Regions from separate parts of the Tepidibacillus fermentans genome, predicted to be linked through region 2. Evidence: a T-box and tRNA genes for the amino acid it is inferred to sense, from the RefSeq annotation. Region 2 holds a T-box; the other regions hold tRNA genes.
What was found. The T-box of region 2 lies ahead of leuS (leucine--tRNA ligase). A T-box ahead of a tRNA ligase gene usually reads a tRNA of that ligase, here a tRNA-Leu.
Positions count from the first base shown of each region.

Region 1: it has a tRNA-Leu gene. The T-box ahead of leuS (leucine--tRNA ligase) is inferred to sense a tRNA for this amino acid. The anticodon was not compared.
Region 3: it has a tRNA-Leu gene. The T-box ahead of leuS (leucine--tRNA ligase) is inferred to sense a tRNA for this amino acid. The anticodon was not compared.

Region 1 covers NZ_SMAB01000001.1:187,060-192,405, forward strand. Annotated here, with positions in the region: gene EDD72_RS00890 (SDR family NAD(P)-dependent oxidoreductase) at 1-556, shown strand, start outside; gene putP (sodium/proline symporter PutP) at 711-2,159, shown strand; tRNA gene EDD72_RS00900 (tRNA-Val) at 2,413-2,488, opposite strand; tRNA gene EDD72_RS00905 (tRNA-Leu) at 2,507-2,595, opposite strand; tRNA gene EDD72_RS00910 (tRNA-Ile) at 2,612-2,687, opposite strand; tRNA gene EDD72_RS00915 (tRNA-Asp) at 2,723-2,799, opposite strand; tRNA gene EDD72_RS00920 (tRNA-Met) at 2,814-2,889, opposite strand; gene EDD72_RS00925 (hypothetical protein) at 3,107-3,538, shown strand; gene EDD72_RS00930 (hypothetical protein) at 3,648-4,025, opposite strand; gene thpR (RNA 2',3'-cyclic phosphodiesterase) at 4,082-4,627, opposite strand; gene EDD72_RS00940 (phosphatidylglycerophosphatase A family protein) at 4,686-5,243, opposite strand; gene EDD72_RS12420 (hypothetical protein) at 5,324-5,346, opposite strand, start outside.
Region 2 covers NZ_SMAB01000003.1:102,580-107,925, reverse strand. Annotated here, with positions in the region: gene EDD72_RS03165 (nicotinate-nucleotide adenylyltransferase) at 1-307, shown strand, start outside; gene yqeK (bis(5'-nucleosyl)-tetraphosphatase (symmetrical) YqeK) at 297-863, shown strand; gene rsfS (ribosome silencing factor) at 891-1,250, shown strand; gene EDD72_RS03150 (CvfB family protein) at 1,247-2,143, shown strand; gene EDD72_RS03145 (class I SAM-dependent DNA methyltransferase) at 2,133-2,879, shown strand; T-box leader at 2,940-3,172, shown strand; gene leuS (leucine--tRNA ligase) at 3,223-5,346, shown strand, end outside.
Region 3 covers NZ_SMAB01000004.1:89,417-94,762, forward strand. Annotated here, with positions in the region: gene thiC (phosphomethylpyrimidine synthase ThiC) at 1-531, opposite strand, end outside; gene mqnC (cyclic dehypoxanthinyl futalosine synthase) at 845-1,957, opposite strand; tRNA gene EDD72_RS03950 (tRNA-Leu) at 2,298-2,386, opposite strand; tRNA gene EDD72_RS03955 (tRNA-Gly) at 2,401-2,475, opposite strand; tRNA gene EDD72_RS03960 (tRNA-Phe) at 2,519-2,594, opposite strand; gene EDD72_RS03965 (hypothetical protein) at 2,660-2,938, opposite strand; gene EDD72_RS03970 (NAD(P)/FAD-dependent oxidoreductase) at 3,248-4,387, shown strand; gene EDD72_RS03975 (DUF1641 domain-containing protein) at 4,404-4,811, shown strand; gene pheA (prephenate dehydratase) at 5,071-5,346, shown strand, end outside.

The DNA.
Region 1 (5,346 bases), on a different contig from region 2:
TACGAAACAACTCATTGAAGTAACAAAAAAAATAAAAGAACAAGAGAAAGACATTTTTATCTTAGTCAATAATGCAGGAGTGGGCTATTTTGGTCCTCATGAAACCTTAAGTCCAAAACAAATTGAAACCATGATCGCTACAAATCTCCAAGCACCACTGATTCTCAGTAATTTATTATTGCGAGAACTTCGCAAATCAAAAGGATATATCATTAACATTTCTTCAATCACTGCGAAAAAGTCAAGCTCCTTTGGCTGTGCATACTCAGCAACAAAGGCAGGACTTTCCCATTTTGGGATCAGCCTCTTTGATGAGGTTCGTAAATCAGGGGTGAAAATTGTCACCATCCATCCAGATATTACACAGACACCTTTTTATGACCACCTTGATTTTCAAGAAGGTGACGTACCTGAGAGCTATATTACACCTGAATGTGTGGCAAATGCTGTTGAAACTATCCTTTCTCAACGAGAAGGTACGGTGCTGACAGAGCTTACCATTCAGCCACAGCGACATATGATTTCTAGAAAAAATCAAATAAAAAGAAGCAAATGAAATGAATGTTCCTTCTTATATCGAATATTGTAATTTTCATTATATAATAATTAAACAGAATTATCTATTTTATTATAATAAAGTACAATTTTTTAGAAAATTTTGATATAATTATTCTACAATCATAATTTTTTTAAAAAAAAGGGGGCTTTTTATGATCATTTTTTCGGTAGTGGTGTATATGGTACTCATGCTTTATATTGGGTATTATGCCTACAAACGAACATCAGATTTATCTGACTACATGCTTGGTGGACGAGCATTAGGACCAGCTGTTACTGCACTTAGTGCAGGGGCATCAGACATGAGCGGTTGGCTTATGATGGGATTACCTGGAGCTATGTTTGCGAAAGGAATTAGTTCATCTTGGATTGTGATCGGTTTAACATTAGGTGCATGGGCAAACTGGTTATATGTTGCCCCAAGATTAAGAGCTTTTACCGAACTAAATAACTCGATTACCATTCCAGGTTATTTAGAAAAACGCTTCGAAGATCACGCGAAGATGTTACGTTTAGTATCAGGACTTGTTATTATGTTATTCTTTACATTTTATGTTTCTGCCGGAATGGTTTCAGGTGGAGTTTTATTTCAGAGTATTTTAGGTATTGATTATCACACTGGTTTATGGATTATTACTGGAGTCGTTATGGCTTACACATTGTTTGGTGGATTCCTTGCGGTTAGTTGGACAGATTTCGTTCAAGGACTCATTATGATTACTGCCTTAATTATGGTTCCTGTTGTAACGATCTATCATACAGGAAGTATTAACGATACCTTTAGTATTATCAAATCGATTGATCCTTCCTTATTAGATATCTTTAAAGGAACAAGTTTTGTAGGAATCGTTTCACTTTTCGCTTGGGGTCTTGGGTATTTTGGCCAACCGCATATTGTTGTTCGTTTTATGGCCATTACTTCTGTTAAGGAAATCAAAAAAGCTCGTCGAATTGGTATGAGTTGGATGATTTTCTCTACAGTTGGAGCAATGTTTACAGGTCTTATTGGTATAGCTTATTTTAAGAATCAAGGAATTAAATTAGACGATCCTGAAACAGTATTTATTAAATTAGGGCAACTCTTATTTCACCCAATTCTAACCGGTTTCTTAATCTCTGCTATTCTCGCAGCGATTATGAGTACAATCTCTTCCCAGTTACTTGTAACATCAAGCTCATTAACTGAAGACTTGTACAAAACATTCTTTAGACGCAACGCTTCGGATAAAGAGCTTGTTTTCTTGGGTCGCTTTTTCGTTTTCCTTGTCGCCATTATTGCCTTAGCTTTAGCTTGGACGAAGAATGATACAATTCTCAATCTTGTTGGATATGCATGGGCGGGTTTTGGAGCCTCATTTGGTCCAGTAATCCTTCTTAGCCTTTACTGGAAACGGATGACCAAATGGGGTGCTTTAGCGGGGTTGTTTTTTGGTGCACTAACAGTGGTTATTTGGCCAAAACTTCCTGTTGTGAATCAGCTTTATGAAATGGTTCCAGGTTTTGCGATAAGCTTACTCGCTATCACGATTGTAAGTTTATTAACCTCAAAACCATCCATTCAAATCGAAAAACAACTTGAATCGCTTAGTCAATCAATGTAATAATAATTGAGGCAGGTAGAACGATACCTGCCTTTAATTTTTTTCTTGAAACATATTAAACAAAACGCTGTTTTCAAGATAGATATTGATGAAGAGGTCCTTCTGCTTCAAAAGGGTGCAGCTTTGAGTATAAAGGCCCCTTCTGGTGCTGTAAAGTCTTTTGTGGTCTTTTCTAATTCCTTAAGCTCCTTTACAGAACAAAAAGGCGCGGTTTCTCTTAACTTAGAAACCGCGCCATTATTGGCTTTATGTATGGTGACCCCGACTGGGTTCGAACCAGCGACCCCCACCCTGTCAAGATGGTGCTCTCCCGGCTGAGCTACGGAGTCACACATTTATATTAAACATGGTGCCGAGGACCGGACTTGAACCGGTACGGTAGTCACCTACCGCAGGATTTTAAGTCCTGTGCGTCTGCCAATTCCGCCACCCCGGCAGATTATTAATTAAAATGGTGGGCCCAACAGGACTCGAACCTGTGACCAATCGGTTATGAGCCGACCGCTCTACCAACTGAGCTATAGGCCCTCATAAGACAATCTTGGAAAAGAACAACGAAGATATGGCGGAGCTGACGGGATTCGAACCCGCGGTCTCCTGCGTGACAGGCAGGCATGTTAGGCCTCTACACCACAGCTCCATGCGAAGCTATCTTGGTTGCGGAGGCAGGACTTGAACCTGCGACCTTCGGGTTATGAGCCCGACGAGCTACCAACTGCTCCACCCCGCGACGTTTTATAAAACAACGGCAAAGATCATTATATATTATTTTTAACTTTTATGCAAGGATTTTTTATGATATTTGAATCTGATTTCAAAAATGCTTCATAATTGACAAAAGTAATTGTACAAACAGAAGAAACATTTGTCAATAATGAATTCCTTTTCGTTTTATCATACTAATAATGTCAGTTTACTGACACAAACTTGGTTAAGGGGTGCTATTCTTGTCTAAAAAAATGAAGGATAAACAAATTGCTCACCAATCTACAAAATCAAATTTAATTAAACAACAACTTACTCAACAGATTAATGCATCACAAACAGATTCACAACAGCAAGAAAATAACTTACAAACCGCTGTTAAACCGCAACCCGTTCAATATTTTCAACCACCATCCCAAGTGATGCAAAATATGGCCACACAAACACAACAAATTCAGCAACTTTTCCAACAACAAACATTACAGCAAAAACTTCAAGAACTACAACAGTTGACGAATCAATTTCAGATTGAGATTGGCAAAATGAATACTGAATATAACCAGTTGAGCAATTCAAACATGAACAAAACACAAATTCAGCAAACGATACAACAAAAAGCAAATGCCCTTCAACAATTTAGCAATGAAATTTCTCAAAAGTTAACAAACTTATAACCTTAACCAACATCATAAAAGCTGTGGAAATAGATGTTCCACAGCTTTTATATATGAATGTATCCCTTAAAAAAAGAGAAAATAATATATGTGGAATGTGAGTATGTGCTCATTCATCGTAATAGGTTCGTGGATAGTAGTGATTTGCACCCTTTACATCAGGTTTACCCGGAACAACAACCTTATAATAATTGTTATCTGATTGAAAATCAGCTTCTTCAGGTGTCGTTTTTTGCACAATATTCGTATTAAAATTAATCATATGTAATGCAAGGATATCTGCAGCTTTATTGAATGCTTTCATGGTATCAAAAATAAAAAAATCTTTGTGCTCATGAGTAAAGCTTTTATCATAGACGTTAGTCTCATCCTGAACAGTCCAATATGCTGATTCAATGATATTGGAGATGGCATGATCCCCAAGAGATAGATCGACAGTTCGACCATCTGGTTGATCATAAACTGGTTGAATCATGTAATAGTGCATTATTATCACTCCTTTGCTATCAGTTTTTACAGGAGTGGCTACTATTTATTCTTATTTTAGAAATTTGTTTTTAAAATGCGATGGTACTTTACTCCTTGATGAATAAATATTGATTGATAAAGCTCAAGTGCGTTTACGGTCCAAGGCTTCGTCTTTAAGTTTAATTCACCTGTTTCCTGACAGGTTTGTGGAATTACTTTTCGAGCAAGAGTTAAATGTGGAGTATAGACAGGTTTCGCATCGAAATCGATCTTAAGAGGTTCAATCGTTTTTATTAATTGATGATATAATTGATTCAACGGTTTTAGGTCTCCTCCGACGCCTGCCCACAGTATATTTGGTTTTTTCAGGGATGGAAAGGCTCCAATACCTTCAATCCATAATTGAAATGGTCTTATTACTTTGACAGCTTCTTTCATCGACTGCTCAATCAACGGAATTTGATCTTCTTCTACCTCTCCTAAAAATAAAGTCGTAATATGCCAATGTTCGCTTGGAACAAATCGTCCCTTAAACCTACACTTTAACGAAGGCAAAACCATCCTTACTTGATCCTTAATTTGCTGTTCTAAATTAATGGTGATAAACAAGCGCAATTCCATGATCCCCTCCTTCATTAAAAAGAAAACTTGGCAATTCTTTTATGCCAAGCGATTTTCATTATCCTACGATTTCTTGATCTTCTTCCAATTCATCGATCTGCTTGTCTAATTCTGTTTCTTCAACATCTCTTAAACGATGAGCTAAACGGCCAGACGCTGATGCTGCAATTCCAGCAACTAGATCATCCAAAAAAGTATGAACACCGTTTCCTGTTTTTGTATCTAGCTTTTTAATAATTCCCATTTTTTGCTTATCTAAATGACCAAAGGTAGTGACTGCAATACTACCATATCCAAAGACGGATCCTAAAGCTAACGTTTCATCGATGCCAAATAAACCTTCGTCCGATTCAATCAAAGATTGTAGAGGTTCTTGCAATCTATTCTTTTCAGCTAATAGATCTAACTCAATTCCAACCAATAAAGCATGTTGAACTTCTCTTTTTTCCAAAACTTTATGAACGCTTTCAACACATAGTTCTAAAGTAAGATTCTTATTATATGGTACCTGCATTTCATAGACGATTTCAGCAATATCTTCAACTGTTACTCCACGTTCATGTAATCTTTGTAATGCTGCCGCTTTTACTTCTTTACTTGGTACTTTTCTTTTCAAAAAAAGACACCCCCCTTTTATTTATTTTAGCATGTTTTGGAAAAACAAAATATAGGGGATTTTCTGATTCTATCAACGATTTAGATCGAAAGATTGTTTTTCT
Region 2 (5,346 bases):
TCCAGATATTTCTTTTTCTTTCATTATTGGTGGAGATATGATTCAGTATTTGCCAAAATGGTACGGGATTGAGGAATTATTATCACTGATTCAATTTATCGGCTTACCGCGGCCTGGTTATTCTTTGGTTCCTCGTACGGAAAGGGAAAAACAAATTATCGATCAAGTGAAAATCATTCCAATGCCACAATTAGAGATTTCCTCAACTTTAATTCGTCATTGGGTAAAGGAAGGCAGACCACTCCGTTATCTCGTTCCTGTTGCTGTGGAACAATATATAAAGGAGAACCATTTATATGAAGATTGATCTAGAGTATTTAAAAGCAGAGTTAAAAAAAGAGGTAACTGAACATCGTTATATCCACTCACTTGGCGTGGCTGATACAGCCAAACGCTTAGCACAAATTTATCAAGCGGACTCATCCAAAGCAGTAATTGCTGGGATTCTTCATGACTTTACCAAATTTTGGCCAAAAGAAGAGTTAGCCAAACGGATTAGAGAAAGTAAGGAATTAGCTCAAGATTTGTTAGATTATAATGCAGAACTCTGGCATGGCCCAGTTGCCTCGGTTGTGATTCAAGAATGGTTTGATATTCGGGATGAGGAAATAATCATGGCCATCCGTTACCATACCTCAGGACGGGAGCAAATGTCACTGTTAGAAAAAATCGTTTGTTTAGCTGATTATATTGAACCATCACGCCAGTTTCCCGGTGTAGATGAAATTCGGAAAATCGCTGAACAAGATTTAGATGAAGCGTTGCAAGTGGCTTTTGATGGAACGATTCAATTTTTAATTCAAAAGAAGATGAAAATATATCCCTTAACTGTAAAAGCAAGAAATGATCTATTGAAGGAATAATAACTATGAAAGAATGGAGGAAAGCAGATGGAACAGTCTATATTAGATATTGCGAAATTGGCCGCAAAAATTGCTTCCGACAAAAAAGCAAAAGATGTCGTTGTTCTTGAAATAAAAGGGTTATCTGTGATCGCCGACTATTTCGTCATCTGTAGCGGGAATTCAGAGACACAAGTTCAAGCCATCGCGAATGAGATTAAAGATAAAATGGAAGAACAGCAGATTGAAGTAAAGGGTTGGGAAGGTATGGATCAGGCAAGATGGGTCTTGATCGATCTAGGTGATGTCGTGGTGCATGTATTCCATAAAGATGAACGGGAATTTTATAATTTAGAGCGTTTATGGAGAGACGCTCCAGTCATTGAAGTAGAAGGAGTCGTAGAATGAGTTTAAAAGCGGGTACATATGAGGTTTTAGCAGTAGAACGTGAATCGCCGTTTGGTTATTTTTTAAGCAATGGTCATGAAGATGTTCTTCTTCATCATTCAGAAACCAATCAACAAGAACTAAAAATCGGTGAGGAAATAAAGGTATTTCTCTACAATGATCATAAAGGTCGAATTGCAGCTACCCTGCAAACACCGAAGTTAGTCTTTGGGGACGTTGGCTTTCTAGAAGTAACAGGTTTTCAACCCAAGGTCGGCTATTTTTTGGATAATGGTATTGGCAAGGACGTTCTATTGCCGATCAGCGAATTACCAAAAGAAAGAAAACTTTGGCCGAACCTTGGTGATCGATTATTGGTTACATTTAACTATGATAAACAAGGGCGACTACTTGCAGAATTGGTTGTGGATGAACTGAAGATCAACCAATACATAACCAAGCAACGTGAAATCGATCACAACAAGACTAAGCTTCTAAAACAAAACCAAACTGTAAAAGGAATTGTAATTCATCATTTCAGTGTTGGAGCATTGGTTTTAACGGATACAAATCATCTTGGCTTTATTCACCGTTCAGTACAAATCAAGGAGTTACGTTTAGGAGAACAGGTCGAAGCGAGAGTAGCGTTTATTCGCGAAGATGGAAAAGTGAACTTGTCCATGAGACCATTAAAAGAAGTTGGTAGAATCGAAGATGCAGAAAGAATATTGCAGTATCTAAAAGAACGTGGTGGTGCAATGCCTTATTGGGACAAGACTCCCCCAGAAATATTGATGGAAAAATTTCATCTTAGCAAAGCTGCATTTAAACGAGCTATGGGAAAGTTAATGAAGGATGGTCTAGTTTATCAAGAGGAAGGGTGGACATATTTAAAAGAAAATCATGATGTATAATCGGTTTGCTTATATTTACGACGTATTGATGAAAGATGCTCCTTATGAGGAATGGATTCGATTTACAGAAGAGATTATCGATCAGTATCAAATCAATCCGAATCAGATCATTGATTTGGGATGTGGTACAGGCAGTATAGCGATTCCTTTAGCAAAAAAGGGATATCAGATGATTGGTATCGATTTATCTGAAGAAATGCTTTCGATCGCTTATGATAAAATGATGGATCAACATCTACAGTTTCCGCTTCTTCAACAAGACATGAGGGAACTTGAACTACAAAATCAAGCAGAGTTGATCATCAGATATTGTGATTCCTTAAATTATCTAATTGGCTTAGATTATCTAAGACAAACCTTTGTACGAGTGAATCAACATCTAAAAAAGAAGGGATTTTTTGTTTTTGATCTGCATTCTCCTTATAAACTGACTCATATATTTGCTAATCAAACCTTTGCGTGGAACGAAGATGATATCTCCGTGATTTGGGAAACAACAGTGGATCTGGAACAATTGATTGTGGAACATGAGCTTACTTTTTTTGTCGAGCAAGATGATGAATGTTATCAAAAGTTTGAAGAAACACATGTTCAACAAACCTACCCAATTGAAAAAGTGAAACAACTCTTAGAAGAAACAGGATTTGAACTTCTCACAACTTATGGCGATTTTCAATTAGAACCAGTTAGGGATACGACCGAGAGGATTTTTTATATTGCACAAAAACATAGATGAGCAACTATTGACAATTGGTACAAAAGTTTCATATAATCATAACTAAAATTAAGAACTAGTATAAAAGTAATGAGAAGGATTAGTAACAGGATGATTGATTTGATAGAGAGTCGGGTTTGGTGGAAACCGATAAGTCAACGCTTGTGAACTCACCTTTAAACTGTAGAAGGGAAATCAGTACTTTCTATCGTATTATCTGCGTTAAAGATCTCGAGTGGTATTGTCATCATGACGATGAGAATATCATTAGGGTGGTACCACGGGAATGTTTTTACTAACCTCTCGTCCCTAGCAGTTGAGCTTTGGGGTGGGAGGTTTTATTATATTTTAGGAGGTTTTCAGCATGAGTGAACAGGTTTATCAACCTGGGAAGATTGAGAAAAAGTGGCAACAAATCTGGGAAGAAAATGATGCGAATAAGACAAACGAGGATATGGCAAAACCAAAATATTATACACTGGAGCAATTCCCTTATCCTTCTGGTGAAGGTTTACATATGGGTCATGTTCGCGTCTATACAATCGGTGATGTGATCGCTCGTTTTAAACGAATGAAAGGATATCAAGTTCTTCATCCAATGGGTGCAGATGCGTTTGGTCTTCCTGCCGAGAATGCAGCGATTCAAAGAGGGGTCAACCCACGGGAATGGACATTAAAGAATATGGAGCGGATTCGCACCGAACAGAAGCGTCTGGGTGTATCCTATGATTGGGATCGTTATGTGGGGACTTGCCTTCCAGACTATTATAAATGGACGCAATGGCTGTTCTTGCTATTCTATGAGCGTGGCTTAGCTTATAAAAAACAAGCAGCAGTCAACTGGTGCCCAACTTGTAATACGGTTCTCGCCAATGAACAAGTGGAAGATGGAAAGTGCTGGCGTTGTGATAGCGAAGTGACTAAAAAAGAACTGAATCAATGGTTCTTTAAAATTACGGACTATGCTGAGCGGTTACTTCAAGACCTTGACCAATTGGATGGGTGGCCAGATAAAGTAAAAATGATGCAACGCAACTGGATTGGAAAGAGTGAAGGGGCAGAAGTCGTCTTTACTGTTCCAACTCTTAACGATAAAAAGATCTCTGTTTTCACTACTCGTCCAGACACCTTATATGGAGTCACCTATATGGTTCTAGCACCTGAGCATCCGTTGGTTCCACAATTGATTGCCGGGAAAGAGAATGAGCAAACCATTCTAGACTTTATTGAAGACTTAAAGAAAGTAAATGAAATCACTCGGACTTCCACAGAAGAAGAAAAAGTGGGTTATTTCACAGGTTCTTATGCGAGACATCCATTAACAGGAGAAGATGTACCAATTTGGGTAGCCAACTATGTGTTGATGGATTATGGTACAGGGGCTGTTATGGGGGTTCCCGCTCATGATGAGAGAGACTTCTTATTTGCAAAGAAATATAACCTTCCGATCAAGATTGTTGTTCAAAATCAAGAAGGTTTTCCACGATCGGTGGAAGAAATGGATGGAGCTTTTACAGAAGACGGAACACTTGTCCATTCTGATCGTTTCAATGGCTTACCAAACCGCGAAGCAATTCAGACTATCGCTAAATATTTGGAAGAAATCGGGAAAGGGAAACCAACTGTTTCTTACCGTTTAAGAGATTGGCTTATTTCACGCCAACGTTATTGGGGTACCCCAATTCCTATGGTCTATTGTGATACATGTGGCGTGGTACCAGTACCAGTAGACCAGTTGCCTGTGCTCCTACCAGAGGACGTGATTTTTAATGGAAAAGATAATCCATTAACCACATCCGAGTCGTTTGTTCATACTACATGTCCAAAATGTGGCGGCCATGCACATCGGGAAACAGATACCATGGATACCTTTATTGATTCTTCTTGGTACTATTTCCGATATGCAAGTCCTCATGAAGAGACCAAACCGTTTGACTCCAAACAAGTGAATAAGTGGTTGCCTGTTGATGAATATATTGGTGGAATTGAACACGCAGTCCTACATTTACTCTACTCACGATTCTTTACAAAAGTATTGTATGATGCAGGATTAATTTCATTCCAAGAACCTTTTAAATCTCTATTAACGCAAGGGATGGTTCTTAAGGATGGGGCAAAGATGTCAAAATCCAAAGGGAATGTAGTGAGTCCAAATGAAATCATCGAGAAATATGGGGCTGACACAGGACGTCTCTTTATCCTCTTTGCGGCTCCACCAGATCGTGACCTCGATTGGAGTGATTCTGGAGTAGAAGGAAGCCATCGTTTCTTAAATCGTGTTTGGAGAATGGTTCAACAAAATCTTGAGACCCTCACTGCGAATCCAGAGGTTAAAGTCGAAACCGATGCCGAAAAAGAACTTCGTCGGATGATCAATGTTACGATCAAACGGGTAACGGAAGATATTGATCTAAGAAACAACTTCAACACTGCGATTTCTGCAATCATGGAGTTCGTCAACAAGATTCATAGCTATCCAGAGGATGGA
Region 3 (5,346 bases), on a different contig from region 2:
ATTAATATTGGCAGGAATAATTGCCCGTCCCCTTGCTATTTCTTGCCGTACAAACTCTGGTGACACATTTTCACGAATGGCAACAAATTCCATTTCAGGAGTAATGATTCCTTGACGAGCATAGTGCATTTGGGTTACAGTTCGTCCAGCTTTTGCCCTAAGGGGTTTTCTTTTAAAGCTAGATGGAATTTCCAGATCATTCTTCGTCTCACCTTTACGGAATCCATTATCCTCTGGTTTAACTTTACGTCCTAGATATTCTTCCACGTCCCCCCGTTCTAAAATCCACTGACGGCGAAGAGCAGGTAATCCTTTACGAACATCGACAGAGTAGGAAGGATCGGTATAAGGGCCACTTGTGTCGTAAACACGGACTGGCGGATTTTTCTCTTCTCCAAATGGGCCTATAGACGTAGCTAGTTCGATTTCTCGCATTGGCACTTTTAAATCTGACCTCGACCCTTGAACATATACTTTTTTACTCCCAGGAAACTCTTTTATCATGATAACAACCTCCTTTAAAATATCCATTATTAACTGAAAATTGAACCTTCTCTAGGAGGCGGAGAAAAAACATGTAAACAAAAAAGACCGCCTAGGTAAAAGCGGTCTTATGATTACATGTTCTTTGTACATCTAGATGTTTAATCGTGATCCCATTGTACGTTGATTCCTCCGCTGGCATTACCCAGTTCAGGTTCGGCGGTCGATAACAGAATAGTTATCCTCTCAGCCTAGTTCCCCTAAGCTCCCGCATGATTCAATTTTAAATTAAAATTATCTAAATTTTTTCTTTTTGTCAATCTATTTTAACCTTAGTTTCTTTATCAAACCTTTATTTTGATTAATTTTGCATGATAAAATCTTTTTCGGCCTTTTCATCTTGATCAAAGATATGGAGAATCTCATATTTTGTATTTCTTTGTGCAGGAATATGCCCCGTTTCACGAATGAGTTGAATGATTAAATTTGTATTTACTTTATGTGTTGTACCTGCTGCTGATACAACATTTTCTTCCATCATGGTACTCCCAAAATCATTGCAACCGTAAAATAGAGATTGTTTACCAACTTCCGCTCCCATCGTCACCCATGAGGATTGAATGTTAGGAATATTATCCAACATCAGTCGGCTAATGGCTACTGTTTTCAAATATTCTTCAGGCGTTACTTTTTCTGCTTTTAAGTTCGTATTATCAGGTTGAAATGTCCATGGAATAAACGCAAGAAATCCACCTGTTTCATCCTGAGCTTCACGAATTCGAATTAAATGTAGAGCGCGTTCTTCCATCGATTCACCAAAGCCAATCACCATTGTACCTGTCGTCGTCATTCCAATCTTATTTGCTGTTTTCATCACCTTGATCCAATCTTTCCAAGAACCTTTCTTTTTGCTAATTTTCATCCTCGTACGATCATCAAGAATTTCTGCTCCTGCTCCAGGTAAAGAATCAAGCCCTGCCTCATGCAACAATCGGATCGTTTCTTCTAAAGTAAGACCAGATATTTCTTTCATTTTCAAAATTTCCGCCGGCGAAAAAGAGTGCATATGTATATTTGGAAAATGCCGTTTAATCTCCCTTAATAAATTAAGATAATAATCAAATGGTAAATTGGGATGGGTTCCCCCTTGCATTAATACTTCCGTACCACCAACATCCACGAGTTCTTGAATCTTATGTAAAATTTCCTCATTCGATAGTACATAAGCGCCTTCTTCTCCTGGCTTTTTATAAAAGGCACAAAAACGACAATAGGTATCACAAACATTGGAATAGTTGATATTTCTGCCAATGACAAAGGTCGTAATCGGTTCTGGATGGAGTCGTTTTTTGATCTCATTGGCTGCTTGACCGATTTTTTCAACCTCATTACTCTCAAATAGTTCTATTCCATCTTCCAGCGTTAATCGTTCTCCATTTAACGCTTTTTCTAAAATTTGATCGATATGCGACATATTTCTCCCTCCACGATGTCCAAATCACTCATTTCCATCGTAACATAAACCAGAAAATTTGCCTATATTTCAGGGGTATTCATCAGGACCTTAATGATATTTATCACTGTTAAAGTAGTATAAGATATGGTTAGCTTTACATGATATGGAGGTTTAAATATGTCATGATATTCAACAAATGATTCAACAACATGAACTTGTAAATAGCCAACACGACGAATTCGCAAAACTAGTATTCAACAGCTAGAATTGGCAATTAAAAAATAATAAAGAGATAAAACAAAAAAAACCCACATCATATTCAAATGAGGGGTAATTTTTATGTAATATTCAAAATAAATGGTGCCGAGGACCGGACTTGAACCGGTACGGTAGTCACCTACCGCAGGATTTTAAGTCCTGTGCGTCTGCCAATTCCGCCACCCCGGCAGTTTAAGATAATATGGAGCGGACGACGGGATTCGAACCCGCGACCCTCGCCTTGGCAAGGCGATACTCTACCACTGAGCCACGTCCGCATACTAGATGTGAGAAGTGAGGAGTTTGATGCTTGATAAAAAATGGTGGCTCGGGACGGAATCGAACCGCCGACACGAGGATTTTCAGTCCTCTGCTCTACCGACTGAGCTACCGAGCCTTTTTTCGGACAAAAATTATGTTATCATTTCTCAAATTTCATGTCAACGTTTTTAAAAAATTTTTTTACTTTTCCTGACTATTATTATTCTTTCTATTAGCTACATATTCCATTGTATTTTTCCCTGTAGAATAAATTCCTATAGCTACAACACCATCACGTATTCCCTGCCTAATCGCATCGATTACTGCATGATCGCCAAATAGAATCGTATTCGCGATATTTAAAAGTACAATCAATACAAGTGCCGTCCAAGCTCGCATTTTTTTATGGATATGAAGCTTTTCGCTTATTATTGGTGTTAAAGAAATGGCCATTGCAATGATAATACCGATATCAATCATCCGTACCCCTCCCTTAAATTATCTTTTGATTTATTATATGTACATCTTTTTTTCTCTCCTATGTATTTGTCTATTAATTTTTGTCTATAGATATTTTTAGAAAATTATAATCAGTATTTTATTATAATGCCTAAAAACCATTGGAATTTTGTCTAAACTTGTATAAAATATTTGTTAGAGAATTAACGTCTATAATCTTTGTTTATAAGAATTTTAATTCTAATCATAATAAGTTCATTATTGAACAAAGATGAATTGGACGTCTCAAATGATTTAAGAGAGAAAAAGCAATAAGGAGGGTAAAAAGAAATGGCTAAAAACATTGTAATCCTTGGCGGTGGTACTGGCGGTACAATGGTAGCGAACCACTTAGCAAAAGGATTAAAGCATGACATTAAAAAAGGTGATGTGAAAATCACCATGATCACAAATGCAGAGGAACATATTTATCAGCCTGGTTGGTTATTTGTCGCTTTTGGTCTTCAACATCCTGAGCACTACATCAAAAAACAAAGAGCAATTACACATCCTAGTATAAATCTTGTGATTGCAGAAGCAACCAAAATTGACAAAGACAAAAAAGTCGTACATACCAACAAAGGTGATTTCTCCTATGATTATTTGGTCATTGGTACAGGAGCAGTTCCTCGTTTCGATTTGATCCCTGGATTGCCAGAAGCAGGGGACGATTTCTATTCACCAGAAGGTGCTCTTAAATTAAGAGAGAAAATCACCAACTTCAAGGGTGGAAAAATTTTGATTACTATGGGTATGCCCCATAAATGTCCAGTTGCACCTATAGAGTTTTATCTCATGGCACATGAATTCTTTGAAAAGAAAGGAATTCGTGATAAGGTTGAACTTGTTTATACTTACCCATTAGAAACTGTACACTCTGCAGCTAATGTAGCAGCTTGGTATAAACCTCAAATGGAAAAACGTAATATCCGTTACGTAACCGAATTCGTTCCTGCAAAAGTTGATCCTCAAAAGAAAATCCTTTACTCCAAAGATGGCAAAGAAGAATCTTTTGACTTGTTAGTATCTATCCCACCTCATCGTGGTGCAAAAGTGATTTTTGACTCTGGCCTAGGAAATGAAATGGGCTTTATTCCTGTTAACCAGTATACATTAAAGGCCATCAACGATAACTATATTTACGTGATTGGTGACGCTACTGCATTACAAATTAGTAAAGCTGGTTCTACCGCTCACTATGAGTCTGAATACGTCGCTAAGAATATCGAACAGGAGCTACACGGTCAAACACCTACCAACTTCTATGATGGTAAAGTATTCTGCTTCATTGAGGCGGGTCTAGAAGAAGGAACATACATCAATATGGATTACAATCATCCGCCAAATCCAGTTCCACAATCTGCAATGATCCATTGGTTTAAACATGCATTTAATGAAATGTATTGGATGACAGCTCGGGGACTATTATAGAAAGGGGTGTTGAAAAATGAGTGTTGCAAATGAACAACAATTACAATTAACCGCGGAAGAAATGGCAATGGTCAAAGAATTATTGCAAACTCTTAGCGTTTTAAAGGAAAAAAATGTATTAAAAGATCTAGTAGAATTAGCTACTTTTGTTTCAAGTGCAACTAGAGCTTTAAATACAGGTGCAGTTATTAAATTAGCAGCGATTGCAGGTACAGCGATGGAATATGGTGATCGTGTTTTTGCAGATATCGGTGGTATGGACACTATTGACAAACTACTTGATGCTGTTGAAGAGACTCAACAACAAATTAAAGATGATACCTCTAAAGTAGGTATTGGCTCTTTATTAAAGCTATTAAAAGATCCTGGAGTTCAAAAAGCTCTAAAATTTGTGCTAACCCTATCCAAAAATTTATCAAAATAATCTTCATTTGAAACAAAACCCCTTTTTAACGAAGCTGGTTAAAAGGGGGTTTATCTTTTAGATTCGTATAGGGAATTTTGTTCTTGTATACGCCCAATTGAAAAATTAGTTATAAATCCCCGAACAGGTGTAATTTTCTTCTATTTTCATCGAATTTAAGCGGTTTCATACAGGAAAAAGCAGAAAATTAATCGATTGACATCGCACCTGTAAAGTAGTAAAGTTTATAAAAATCAAAACCTTCTGAAGGAGATGAAAAATGTCAAAAAAGATTGCATTCTTAGGTCCACATGGAACATTCACAGAAGAAGCTGCCCATTCCATTTTTGAAAATGATCAAGTACAATATATTTCTTTTGGTAGTATTCCAGATGTCCTTGATGCTGTTGCCATGAAGAAGGTTGATTATGCAGTTGTTCCATTAGAAAATTCAATAGAAGGCTCTGTTAATCTAACCCTTGATTGGATCATTCATGAAATGGAATTACCTATATTAGCTGAGCTGGTATTACCGATTGCTCAACATTTATTCGTT